2 linked regions of the Actinocorallia herbida genome follow. The protein of the gene in region 2 interacts with the protein of the main gene of each other region in a pairwise test. Links are inferred from orthologs where the notes say so. Each region holds a gene or a part of one and is shown on either strand. Other genes may lie near its edges. The genes, in order: EDD29_RS36035 and EDD29_RS08990.

What was found.
Region 1: the proteins of EDD29_RS08990 (region 2) and EDD29_RS36035 interact in binary tests that used the Bacillus subtilis proteins (3 or more experiments, as listed by UniProt). The link is inferred for Actinocorallia herbida from one-to-one orthologs.

The regions. Positions count from the first base shown.
Region 1 is NZ_RJKE01000001.1:7,923,109-7,929,904, forward strand. The notes cover bases 2,109-5,802. They hold EDD29_RS36035 (efflux RND transporter permease subunit), read left to right. Parts: upstream 2,109-2,446; coding sequence 2,447-5,602; downstream 5,603-5,802. Other genes in these bases: EDD29_RS36030 (response regulator), read left to right, coding at 2,109-2,325. Also shown: bdeA (bis(hydroxyethyl) terephthalate hydrolase), read right to left, coding at 1-239; EDD29_RS36025 (sensor histidine kinase), read left to right, coding at 503-1,666; more of EDD29_RS36030, read left to right, coding at 1,663-2,108; EDD29_RS36040 (sensor histidine kinase), read left to right, coding at 6,126-6,796. UniProt on the Bacillus subtilis protein: Required for self-resistance to surfactin, an antimicrobial lipopeptide surfactant produced by B.subtilis. Also required for swarming motility.
Region 2 is NZ_RJKE01000001.1:1,896,099-1,902,196, reverse strand. The notes cover bases 1,894-4,889. They hold EDD29_RS08990 (ABC transporter permease), read left to right. Parts: upstream 1,894-2,806; coding sequence 2,807-3,973; downstream 3,974-4,889. Other genes in these bases: EDD29_RS08980 (enoyl-CoA hydratase), read left to right, coding at 4,439-4,889; EDD29_RS08985 (type B 50S ribosomal protein L31), read left to right, coding at 4,052-4,300; EDD29_RS08995 (ABC transporter ATP-binding protein), read left to right, coding at 1,905-2,810. Also shown: EDD29_RS09005 (AI-2E family transporter), read left to right, coding at 1-505; EDD29_RS09000 (YibE/F family protein), read left to right, coding at 599-1,873; more of EDD29_RS08980, read left to right, coding at 4,890-5,251; EDD29_RS08975 (hypothetical protein), read left to right, coding at 5,367-5,600; EDD29_RS08970 (family 43 glycosylhydrolase), read right to left, coding at 5,821-6,098.

The sequences.
Region 1 (6,796 bases), 6.0 Mb from region 2 along the record:
GTGGAGGTCGGGTAGTAGATCGTGCCGCCGCCGAAGCCGGTCACGCCCAGGCTCGACACCGAGGTCTGCGAGGTCGAGTACGAGCCGCGCAGGGCCTCGATGCTGGAGTTGGTGGGGGCGGGGCCCCTCTCGTAGGGGTTGGCCGCGGCCTGCGCGGGGGCGGAGGCGAACGCGGCGACCGCCGCGACGGCCACGGCGGCCGGCAGCAGGCGCAGGGTGTCCAGGCTCTTGCCGAACATGGGGGCTCCTCTCGTGCCCGCGGCATGCGGGGGCGGTGGGTACCGCGGGCGCTCGCCTCGCAGTCTCCGCCGCCGGAGCCCGGCGGGCATCGGCGAAACGACCTGCCACCGGGGAGCCCGCACTGGAGCGGTCCGAAAACGGCTTCGGACGGGGCGGCCCGTCCCGTCCGCCGTCCGCAATCCGCCTCAGGGCCCCTCGTGATGACCATCCCCATTGTCGGATTTAGGCGATTTTTACGACAAAGCTCGCTTACCGTAGTCGGGTGAGATCGCTCGGGTGGAGGCGCTGGTGGAGTGGGCACCCGGCGCTGTTCAGCGCGGTGATGTGCGTCGCGATCTGCGGCCTGTCGCTGGCAATGCTGCGGATCGATCCGCACGGGCGGCCCCGCGATCTCCTGCCCGTCAACTACGTCCTCGCGGTGCTGGCCGCGCTGCCCCTCGCGCTCCGTGACCGGTGGCCGATCGGCGTCCTCGGCGCGGTGATGGCCGTCACCACCCTGCACCAGCTGCTGCCCGGCGGCGAGATGGTCGTGCTCCCCGTCCAGGTCGCGATCTACGGGGTCGCCCTGCGCACCGACAGGCTGCGCGGCTGGCTCGCGGGCGCCACGGCGGCCACGTGGACGATCCTGCTGATCGCCGTCGCGAGCCACTGGGACTGGGAGACGGAGTTCCTCGGCGTCTTCACCGGCGCGGGGCTCGCGGTCGCGCTCGGCGACGCCATCCGCAACCGGCGCGCCTATGTCGCGGCCCTGGTGGAGCGGGCGGCGCGGGCCGAGCGCACCCGCGACGAGGTCGCCGCCCGCCGCGTCGCCGAGGAGCGCATGCGCATCGCCCGCGAGCTGCACGACGTGGTCGCCCACCAGCTCACGCTGATCAACGCCCAGGCGGCGGTCACCCTCCATCTGAACGAGGCGTCCGGCCACGCCGCCGAGGTCCTCGCCCACATCAAGGACGACTCGCGCGAGGCGCTGACGGAGCTGCGCGCGATAGTGGGGCTTCTCGGGAGCGGAGAGGACGAGTCCGACACTCCGCGAGCGCCCGTCCCCGGAATCGATCGCCTCGACGATCTGGTCAAATCGTTCAGACGGGCAGGATTGGCTGTGGACATCTCGACTGAGGGCGAGCCGCGGCAGCTACCGTCGGCGGTGAACGTGTCGGGCTACCGGATCGTCCAGGAGGCGCTCACCAACGTCCGCAAGCACTCGCGCGCCGCCGAGGCGAAGGTCCGCCTCCGGTACGCGCCGAACGCGCTGCGGATCACCGTGGAGGACGACGGCCCGGGGGACGAGCCTCCGGGCGACGGCGTCGGGCGCGGCCTGCTGGGCATGCGCGAGCGCACCGCGGCGGTGGGCGGGTCGATCACGGTCGGTCCGGTCGGCGGCGGAGGTTTCAAGGTGGATGCGGAGCTTCCTTTGGGGGTGCGATGATCAAGGTGGTGCTGGCCGACGACCAGGCGCTCCTCCGCGGCACGCTGCGGTACCTGCTGAGCCGCGAGCCGGGCATGGAGGTGGTCGGCGAGGCGTCCGAGGGCGGCGAGGCCGTCGCCCTCGCCGTCGAGGCGCGCGCCGATCTGGTGATCATGGACATCCGGATGCCCGGCATGGACGGCCTCGAGGCGACCCGCAAGCTCAAAGAGGCGATCCCGGAGTGCAAGGTCCTCATCCTCACCACCTTCGAGCTCGACGAGTACGTCTTCGAGGCGCTGCGCGCGGGCGCGAGCGGTTTCCTCGGCAAGGGCGTGGAGCCCGTCGACCTCCTGAACGGCATCCGGACCGTCGCCGCGGGTGAGTCCTTGCTCTCCCCCGCGGCCACCAAGGCGCTCATCGCGCACTTCCGCGAGAGCCCGGCGCAGCCCTCCGAATACGGGCAGGAGCGGCTTGCGGAGCTCACTCCGCGTGAGCGCGAGGTGCTGTCGCTCGTCGCGTGGGGCCTCTCCAACGACGACATCTCGCTCAGACTCCACTTGAGCCCGCATACGGTAAAGACGCACATCAACCGCACCATGTCAAAGCTCGGCGTCAGCGATCGGGCCCAACTCGTGGTGATCGCCTACGAGACCGGACTCGTCCGTCCGGGCGAGAGGTGACTCTCCGCATACCGCGGTCGCGGTAGTCGGAATACCCGCCGTGCTCCGATTCGGGAGCCGCCCCCTCGGCGGCAAAGTGAATAGCGTCCTGTCCGAACTCCTGTGAAACGAGCTATCCCCCGTGTCCTGGTTGTCCAGAATCAGCCTCAAGCATCGCAAGCTGATCATGCTGATCACGCTCGCGGTGCTCGCGGTGGGCGCGTACGCGATCCCGACCCTCAAGCAGCAGCTGCTGCCGAACCTGAGCCTTCCGGTGGTCTCGATCACGGCCGTCTACCCCGGCGCCTCCCCCGAGGTCATCGAGGAACAGATCATCAAGCCGATCGAGAACGTGGCCAAGGGCTCCGAGGGCCTGGACACGATGTCGTCGACGTCGCGCCAGTCCGTCGGCGTGGTCATCATGATGTACGAGTTCGGCACGGACACCGACGCCAGGGTCAGCGAGGTGCAGCAGGCGATCAACCGGCTGTCGCAGCTGCCCGAGTCGGTCGACCCCGAGGTGCGGACCGGCTCCCTCGGCGACATCCCGACCGTCACGCTGGCGGCCACCGGCGGCGCGAACGCGCAGGATCTCGCCGACCGGCTCCAGCGCTCGGTCGTCCCGGAGCTCCAGTCCATCGACGGAGTCAACGAGGTCACCGTCAGCGGTGAGCGCGAGAAGCTCGTGCAGATCGTCCCGGACGCCGCGGCCATGGCCGCGCGCGGTCTGAACGTCACCTCCATCACCGGCGCCCTGAGCACCGCGGGCATGACCGTGCCGAGCGGCTCGATCGCCGCGGACGGCAAGAACCTCAGCGTGCAGACCGGCGGCCCGATCACCTCGGTCAAGGACATCCAGGATCTCTGGATCACCCCGTCCGCGCCCGCCGGCGCCACCGCGCCGGGCGCGTCCTCCGGCCCGGTCCGGCTGTCGGCGATCGCCGACGTCACCCTCGCCGACAGCGAGCCGACCTCGCTGACCCGCACCAACGGCCAGGACAGCCTGGGCGTCTCGATCACCCTGGACCACGACGGCAGCGCCACCACGGTGTCCGACGCCGTCCAGGAGAAGCTGCCCGACCTGGAGAAGGCGCTCGGCGACGGGGCCGAGCTCACGGTCATCTCCGACAACGGACCACAGGTCGCCTCCTCCGTCCGCGGCCTGGTCGAGGAGGGCCTGCTCGGCCTCCTCATGGCCGTGCTCGTGATCGTGGTCTTCCTGCGCTCCGGCCGCTCCACCCTGGTCACCGCGATCTCGATCCCGCTGTCGCTGCTCGTCGCGCTGATCACGCTGAAGTTCGCCGACTACTCGCTCAACATGCTCACCCTCGGCGCGCTCACCATGGCCGTCGGACGAGTGGTGGACGACTCGATCGTCGTCCTGGAGAACATCAAGCGCCACCTCGGCTACGGCGAGGAGAAGCGCACCGCCATCATCGGCGCGGTCAAGGAAGTGGCGGGCGCCGTCACCTCCTCCACCGCCACCACGGTCGCGGTGTTCCTGCCCATCGCCGTGGTCGGCGGCTTCATCGGCGAGCTGTTCCGGCCGTTCTCCATCACCGTGGCCGTCGCGATGATCGCCTCCCTGGTCGTCTCGCTGACGATCGTCCCGGTGCTCGCCTTCTGGTTCCTCAAGATCCCCGACACCGGCGGCGACGTCGAGGCGTTCCGCGCCAAGATCGAGGAGGAGGAGCGGCAGGGTCCGCTCCAGCGCTACTACGTCCCGATCATCGGGTGGGCCATCACCAGGCGGAAGACCGTCCTGGCGCTCTCCCTGGTGATCCTCATCGCCACCTTCGGCATGGCGGGTCTGCTGAAGAGCAGCTTCATCGGCTCGGGCGAGGTCGCCTCGCTGCGCGTCACCCAGACCCTCCCCGTCGGCACCGACCTCGCGACCACGAACACCGCGGCCCAGAAGGTCGAGGCGGCGGTCAAGGGCACCAAGGGCGTCGAGTCCTACCAGGTCACCGTCGGCGAGGGCAGCGGCGGCATGTTCGGCGGCGGCGCGGGCAACACCGCGGGCCTCACCGTCGCGCTGGCCGACGGCGCCGACGCCGAGGCGGTCCAGGACGAGCTGGACGAGAAGCTCAAGGCGCTCCAGGGCGCCGGCGAGCTGAGCGTCGCCGCGGACACCGGCGTCGGCGCCAGCAACGCCATCGAGATCCAGGTCAAGGCCACCGACGACGCGACGCTGAAGGCCGGCGCGGAGAAGATGCGCGACGCGCTGGCGAAGCTGCCGGAGCTCAAGGAGGTCACCACCGACCTCTCGGAGAGCGCGCCGCAGATCACCATCCGCGCCAACGACGTCCGCGCGGCGAAGGCCGGCCTGTCCGAGGTCGCCATCTCCCAGATCGTCGCCCAGGCGATCCAGGGCTCGACCGTCTCCACGGTCAACGTCGAGGGCGCCGAGACCGACGTCGTGGTCAAGAGCAGCACCGAGAAGCCGGCCTCCCTGGCCGACGTCCGCAACCTGCGGGTCCCGACGGCGGCCGGCCTGGTGAAGCTCTCCGACATCGCCGACGTGAAGGAGGTGGCCGGCTCGGTCGAGCGCAGCCGCCTCGACGGGGAGCGCACCGTCACGGTCTCGGCGACCCCGGTGGCCGAGGACCTCACCAAGGCGAGCGCCGCGGTCCAGAAGGTGCTGGACGAGACCGACCCGCCCGAGGGCGCGACCTACACCCTCGCCGGTGTCCTCTCCGACCAGGGCGACGCGTTCGGCCAGCTCGGCCTGGCGATGCTCGCGGCGATCCTGATCGTCTTCCTGATCCTGGTCGCCGTGTTCGGCAGCATCCGCCAGACCCTGGTGCTGCTGGTCTCCATCCCGTTCGCCGCGACCGGCGCGATCCTGCTGCTGCTCATCACCGGCACGCCGCTGGACGTCGCCGCGATGATCGGCATGCTGATGCTGATCGGCATCGTCATCACCAACGCGATCGTGCTGGTGGACCTCATCAACACCTACCGCGAGCAGGGCATGCCGCTGCACGAGGCGGTGTTCGAGGGCGGTCGGCGCCGCCTGCGGCCGATCCTGATGACGGCCCTGGCGACGATCTTCGCGCTGATCCCGATGGCGCTGGGGATCACCGGCCACGGCGGGTTCATCTCCAAGCCGCTGGCGATCGTGGTCATCGGCGGCCTGCTCAGCTCGACGCTGCTGACCCTGGTGCTGATCCCGACCCTCTACACGATGGTCGAGGGGCGGCGCGAGGCCAAGCACGCCAAGAAGAAGGGCGCCGCGGCCGAGCCTCCGGCCGAGCGCGACGAGGACGAGGCCGCCGAGCTCACGCCGGTGTCCTAGCCCCTTCCCGCCCTTCCCCGCGGCCCCTGTCCCTTCCCGGGACGGGGGCCGCACCCGTTCCCGGAGATTCCCTTACCCGTCAGGCGAAGGGCGTCCGCTTCCGTCCCTTTCTGGCAGATGTCCAGTATGGCCGGAACCCGGGAAAGGGGGGCCGGGGGCGACAGAACGACGCTCGGCCGCCCCTGGCGCCCCCACATCCGGGGCGGACCCTTCGAGCCGGAGCACGGTACTGGACATATCACCACTAAACGGACTTTTCACAACAAATGGATTAGATAACGCGAACTACCAACTATGACCTACAACACTAACGCGCCCCCGCGGATCCGGCCCGCGGGGAGAGACGACCTGGGCTTTCACCCGCTGGACCGGGACAATTTACACTCCGGGGACAGGTGTCAACCTTCGCGTTAGCTGCCACACCGCCCCGGGAGATAACAGAAAATGCCCCTTCAGGTCGCCGAATACGGCATGCTGCCACCTGCGTAAGAATCGTGTCCGTCACGTGATGAGGACCTGGTCCATGTCTACGGCTTCCCCACCCGCCAAAGCCCCCCGTCCGCCGGTCGAACGGGCCCTGCTCGCCTGGCTGTGCTGTGTCCTGGCCTCCGGGGCCGGCTGGGTGTGGGCCGTCACGACCGTGCCCGCCGAGGTCCGCGAGGTCACCGCCTGGGGCGGTGGCGGCGCCGCCCTCGCCCTGTGCCTGTCGTGCGCCCTCACCGTCTACTTCGCGGCCCGCGGCCGCTGGGACGCCACGCGGTTCGCGCACGTCGGCACCGAGCTCAACGGGGTCGAGACCGAGCTGTACCGGATCGGCGAGGAGTCCCTGCCGATCCTCGTGCGCCGCGCCCGCGAAGGCGCCCCGCTGGAGGTCATGCTCGGCGAGATCCGGCGTCCGGCGAACGTCACCCTCCAGCGGCTGCTGCACACCGTCGCCGCCGAACTGCACGCGGCCGAGCAGCGCACCGCCGCCGCGGCCGCCGCGACCACCCGGCACGAACTCGAGGCGGCCCGCCTCACCGATGTGCTGCTACCCGAGATGGTGCGCCTCGCCCGCGACGAGCGCGCGTCCCGCGAGACGGTGCTCGCCGCGCTGGAGCGGCCCGCGGACGCCGAGCTGGACCGGCTGCTGGAGGAGATCGCCGAGGCGGTCACCAGCGGCGAGCGGCGGGGCGGTGCGGCGATGGCCGCGTG
Region 2 (6,098 bases):
CGGGGCCGAGGTCGTCTTCGACGTCATGGGCAGATACGTGCGCGGTGTCGCGATCGTCGGGTTCGTCGACGGGTTCTTCATCGGCCTCGCCCTGTGGATACTCGGCGTGCCGATCGCGGTGCCGCTGGCCGTCCTCACCTGGGTGGGCGCGTTCCTGCCGCTGGTCGGCGCGTTCCTCGCCGGGACCCTCGCCGCGATCGTCGCGTTCGTGGCCAAGGGCTGGGTCGTGGCGCTGATCGTGGTGGGCGTCACGGTCGCCGTCCAGCAGATCGAGGGCCACATCCTCGCCCCGCAGATCTACGGCCGCGCCTTGGCGCTCCCCGGGGCGGTCATCCTTCTGGCGATCGCCCTGGGCAGTGCCGTCGCGGGCATCGCGGGCGCCTTCCTCGCCGCGCCCATCGCCTCGGTGACGGTCGCGCTGCTGCGGCGCGCCCGGCACCGCGCCGAGGCGGCGGAGCACCCGGACGCCGTCGGGGAGTCGGGCGCGACCGCCGCCGAAGCCTGATGTCGATCTTCCGTCCCGGTGCGTCCGGCGGCCGGGGAACCGCGCGGTAGCCTGCCCTGACGCGATCCGACCGGCACGAAGGAGCGGCGACGCATGGGCGCAGGCCACCACCACGGACCGTCCGGGGACTCCCCCGCGGAGGCGCCGGGAACGCTGCGCTGGGCGCTCGCGCTGATCGTCCCGCTGGCCGTGGCGACACTCGCCGGACTGGTCTGGCTGTGGCCGTCGGACAAACCGGACACCTCCGCTCAGGGCACCCTGTCCCGGCACAAGGCGACCATCGTCGAGGTCGTCCTGGGCGAGTGCGCGAAAGCCGCGGACGCCCCCATCGACGTCAGCGGCGAGCCCACGGCGGCCGCCGCCGAGCCCGTCGATCCGCGCCGCTGCGGCACCGCGACGATCCAGTTCGCCTCCGGCCCCGCCGAGGGCGGCTACGCGACCGTCAGCCTCCCGACGGGCCCCGGCACGCACCTCTACGAGGCGGGTGACGACGTCCTGGTGATCGAGACGCCGGGCACGACGGGCCTCGACCGGTACCTCCTGTCCGACCACGACAGGTCGGACCCGCTCTGGATCATCGCCGCCGCGTTCGTCCTGGCCGTCGTGGCGTTCGGCAGGTGGCGCGGGCTCGCCGCGCTCGCCGGGCTGGCGCTGACGTTCACGCTGCTCGTGCTGTTCCTCATCCCGGCGATCCTCGCGGGCGGCCCGCCGCTGCTCGTCGCGATCGTGTGCGCCGCCGCGATCATCCTCACGGTGCTCTACCTGACGCACGGGTTCACCCCGACGACCACCCTCGCGGTGCTCGGCACCCTCGCCGCGCTCGCGCTCACCGGGCTGCTCGCGACCGCGGCGATCGGCCTGGCGAACCTCAACGGGATCACCGACGAGAGCAGCTTCTACCTCGACTACAACTACGCGATCAACACCCGGGGCCTGCTGCTCGCGAGCATCATCATCGGCTCCCTCGGCGTGCTGGACGACGTGACCGTCACCCAGGCGGCGACGGTCCGGGAGCTCTCCGCGGCGAACCCGTCGGCCGGTTTCGGCGAGCTGTACCGGGCGGGCGCGCGGGTGGGCCGCGCGCACATCGCCTCGGTGATCAACACGATCGTGCTGGCCTACGCGGGCGCGTCGCTGCCGCTCCTGCTGCTGTTCCGGATCGGCGACCAGTCGGTCGGCGACGTGCTCACCAACCCCGTCGTCGCCCAGGAGATCGTGCGCAGCGCCGCGGGGACGCTCGGCCTGATCGCCGCGGTGCCGCTCACCACGGCCCTGGCGGCCTTCACCGCGGCCCGCGCCCGGCGCTCTCCGACGCCGCGGCCCGCCATGACGGTCCCGGCGGCACGCGCTGAAGATCACCGGGCTTGACACCTGGCTCAAGTCCGACATGTTTCCCCTTATGGGAAATCTCGTACTCGACCGTGTCTCCAAGAGTTACGGCCCGCGCCAAGCATTGGACGAGCTGGGCTTCGAGGTGAAGGAAGGAGAGATCTTCGGATTCGTCGGCAGCAACGGGGCCGGCAAGACGACGGCGATGCGGATCGTGCTCGGCGTCCTCGCCGCCGACTCCGGCGAGATCCGCTGGGACGGCGCCCCGCTCGGCGACGCGGTGCGCCGCACGATCGGCTACATGCCGGAGGAACGCGGCCTCTACCCCAAGATGAAGGTCCGCGACCAGCTCGTCTACCTCGCCCGGCTGCGGGGCCTTTCCGCGCCCGCCGCCCGCGCCGCGACCGACGCCTGGCTGGCCCGGCTCGGGGTCGCCGAGCGCGCCGAGGACGAGGTGCAGAAGCTCAGCCTCGGCAACCAGCAGCGGGTCCAGCTCGCCGCCGCGCTCGTGCACGATCCGCGCCTCCTCGTGCTGGACGAGCCGTTCTCCGGGCTCGACCCGGTGGCCGTCGACGTCATGAGCGACGTGCTGCGCGAGAAGGCCGCCGAAGGCGTCCCCGTCGTCTTCTCCAGCCACCAGCTCGACCTGGTCGAACGCCTCTGCCACCGGGTCGGGATCGTGCGCGCCGGGCGGATGGTCGCGCTCGGCACCGTCGCGGAACTGCGCGCGGACGGAACGGCCCGCCTCGTCGTCGAGATCGAGGGGGCGGCGCCCGGATGGGCCGCCGCCGTGCCCGGGTTCACCCGGGAGGAGGACGGCTCCTACACCCCGGGCCCCGGCGCCGACGAGCAGGCGCTCCTGCGGGCCGCCCTCGACGCCGGCCGCGTCACCGAGTTCTCCTGGCGCAGACCCGGGCTCACCGAGCTGTTCCGCGAGACCGTCGCCGGTGACGCCCCGAAGGGAGCCGCCGCGTGAACGCGTTCGCGGAGATCCGGCTGGTCGCCTCGCGGGAGCTCGCCCGCCTGCGGACCCGCATGTTCCTGATCGTCACCGGCGGCATGATGGCGCTGATCGTGGGCGCCCTCATCGCGCTGAAACTGCTCGGCGGCTCCCCCGCCCTGGCCGTCGGGTTCGCCGACTCGGCCACCCGCGCCCAGGTCGTCGGGGTCACCGAGGCGGCGGGCCTCGAGATCGAACCGCGCACCGTCACGGACGAGGCCGCGGGCGAGCGGCTGGTCTCCGACGGCGACCTCGACGCGCTCGTCCTGGACGGCCCGCTCCGCCTCGTCGTCAAGGACGAACCGGACGACGACCTGCGCGGCGCCCTCACCGGCCTGGCCCGGCAGATCGCCCTCGACGCCGAACTGACCGGCGCGGGCCTCGACCCGAACGCGGTCGCCGCCGCGGTCGGCCGCGCCGACGTCGAGATCGTCTCCCTGGAGGGGACCGACGACCTGCGCGAGCAGCGGATCGGCCTTTCGGTCGGCCTGTCTCTGATCCTCTTCATAGTGCTCCAGACGACGGGGGTGCTCGTCGCCCAGGGCGTCGTGGAGGAGAAGGCGAGCCGTGTCGTCGAACTGCTGCTCAGCGCGGTCCGGCCGTGGCGGCTCATGGCGGGCAAGGTCCTCGGCCTCGGCCTCGTCGGGCTCGTCCAGATCGGCCTGGTCGCCGCCGCGGGCGTCACCGCCCAGGTCGCGACGGGCGTGCTCGGGATCTCCCTGGGCGCGCTGCTGGGCACCGCGGCCTGGGCGCTGCTGTGGTTCCTCGTGGGCTACACGATCTACGCGCTGCTGTACGCGTCGGCGGCCTCGACCGTCGCGCGGCAGGAGGAGATCGGCGGTGTCACCGCGCCCATCCAGATCCTGCTGATCATCCCGTACATGGCCGCCTTCACCGTGCTGCCCGCCGACCCCGACGGCCCCGCGGCGCGCGTCCTGTCCTACATCCCTTTCTTCGCCCCCATCCTCATGCCCGTCCGCGGCGCGTTCGGCGCCCCCTGGTGGGAGCAGGCCCTCGCCCTTCTGCCCGCGCTCCTCACGATCGGGGCCCTGATCTGGTTCTCCGGCCGCGTCTACACCTACTCGGTGCTGCGCATGGGCGGCCGGGTGTCCCTCAAGGAGGCGCTCAAGGGCAGGTGAGCGGGCCGGGAATGCGGGAGGGGGCGGGCGTGTTGTGCCGGGCGTGACGGTTCGTCCCGACCACGAAAGGACCCAGGAATGAGGAAGGGAATCCACCCCGAGTACCGCCCGGTCGTCTTCCGCGACAAGAGCGCCGACACGCTCTTCCTGACCCGCTCGACGGTGTCGAGCGACAAGACCGTGGAGTGGACGGACGGCAAGACCTACCCCGTCGTCGACGTGGACGTCTCGTCCGCGAGCCACCCGTTCTACACGGGCCGCGGCCGCACGATCGACACCGCGGGCCGCATCGAGCAGTTCCAGCGCCGGTACGGCAAGCGCAAGTAAAGCGCCCGAAGGGGGCGGATCCACCCGGATCCGCCCCCTTTGCGTTTTCCGGGACCCGGGTGACAGGGGCCACAGGGCCCTTTGCCAGGATCGACAGGCGATCACCGCCCCCTCCGGGGCCCGAAGCGAGGAGCCACCATGACCGAGACCGCCCAGACGCCCCCCGCCGACGACGTCGTCATCGTGGAGCGGTCCGGCGCGGTGGCGCTGGTCCGGCTGAACCGGCCGGAGGCGCGCAACGCGCTCAACACCGCCCTGATGACGGGCCTGCTGCGCGTCCTCGGAGAACTGGACGCCGATCCCGGGGTGCACGCGATCGTGCTCACCGGCACCGGGAAGGCGTTCTGCGCGGGCCTCGACCTCCGCGAGCTGGGTTCCAGCGGCGGGAACCTCGGATTCGGCACGCCGAGCCCCGGCGCGGCGCCGAACACCCCGTGGCCGCCGCTGCGCACGCCGCTGATCGGCGCGATCAACGGCCCGGCCGTCACCGGCGGATTCGAGCTGGCCCTGAACTGCGACGTCCTCATCGGCTCCGAGCAGGCCTCATTCGCCGACACCCACGCCCGGGTTGGGGTGCTGCCCGGCTGGGGCCTGTCGGTGCTGCTGCCGCTGGTCGTGGGCCGGGGCAACGCCCGCCGGATGAGCCTGACCGGCGACTACCTGCACGCCGCGGAGGCCCTGCGGGTGGGGCTGCTCACCCAGGTCGTCCCGGCCGACGAACTGGTGCCCGCCGCGCTCGCACTGGCCGAGACGATCGCCCGGAACGACCCGGCGGCCGTCCAGACCTACCTCGCCTCCTACAAGGCGATCGAGGAGGCCCAGATCGGCGAGGGCTACCGGGTCGAGTCCGACACCTCCACGGGCTGGCTCGAGGCGACGTTCGACCCGGCGAAGGTCGAGGCGCGCAGGCAGGCCATCATCGACCGCGGAAAGGCGCAGACGGCCCGCTAGGCGAACGGCGGCGAATCCCAAGGCCCGGCAATGATTGTCCAGGCTCACTTCTTTCACTCCATAGGCGCATATAGCGTTGTTAGTGACAGAGAAATAAGAAGCAAGGGGAATCACCATGAAGGTCATGCCGCTGGTCGCCGCCGCGACCCTCGCCCTCAGCGGATTCGCAGCAGTCCCCGCCGCCAACGCGGCGACGGCCCGGCAGGCCGACTGCCGGACGTACTCCAGCGTCTCGGTCTGCGGCACGGTCCAGCTCGACGCCCAGCAGAGCAAGTGCGTGAACACCTCGGTCGCCCAGGGCATGACCGAGCGCAGGGCCGAGGTCGAGTGCACCGCCTTCGGGTCCTGACCCGCCCCCGTCGCGGCCCCCGCGACCCCCGCGAGAGAACGAACCCTCCGCCCCGAGATTTCCCGCGATCCGCCGAGACACCTTCCGCCTTTGACCGGCGGTTCGCGGGAGCAAAGCGAAAGCGCGTCACTCTCTACGAGAGAGCGGCGCGCTTTCGCATTTTCCTGCTCTTTTACCCCCAATTAGGGAGTAGGCGAACCTTGTGGCTCGGATCGCATTTTCACGAACCGGCCAGCTCGTACGTCCGGACATAGTCGAACTTCGCGGTGGCGCCCGGGAGATTCAGCGAGATCAGGCCGATCCGAGGGGCCGTCCGGTAGGGCGTCGACCATGATCCGGCCCAGGTCCAGTGCGCCCCGTCGGTGCTGGAGGCCGCCCTGACCCGGTTCTGGCCGTCGACCTGGGTGTAGGCCAGGCGCAGCCAGAGCACCGAGGCGGCCGGGCCGCCGAACATCGGGCCGCTGGAGACCGCCTCGGGCGGGGTCGTCGTCGGGCGCT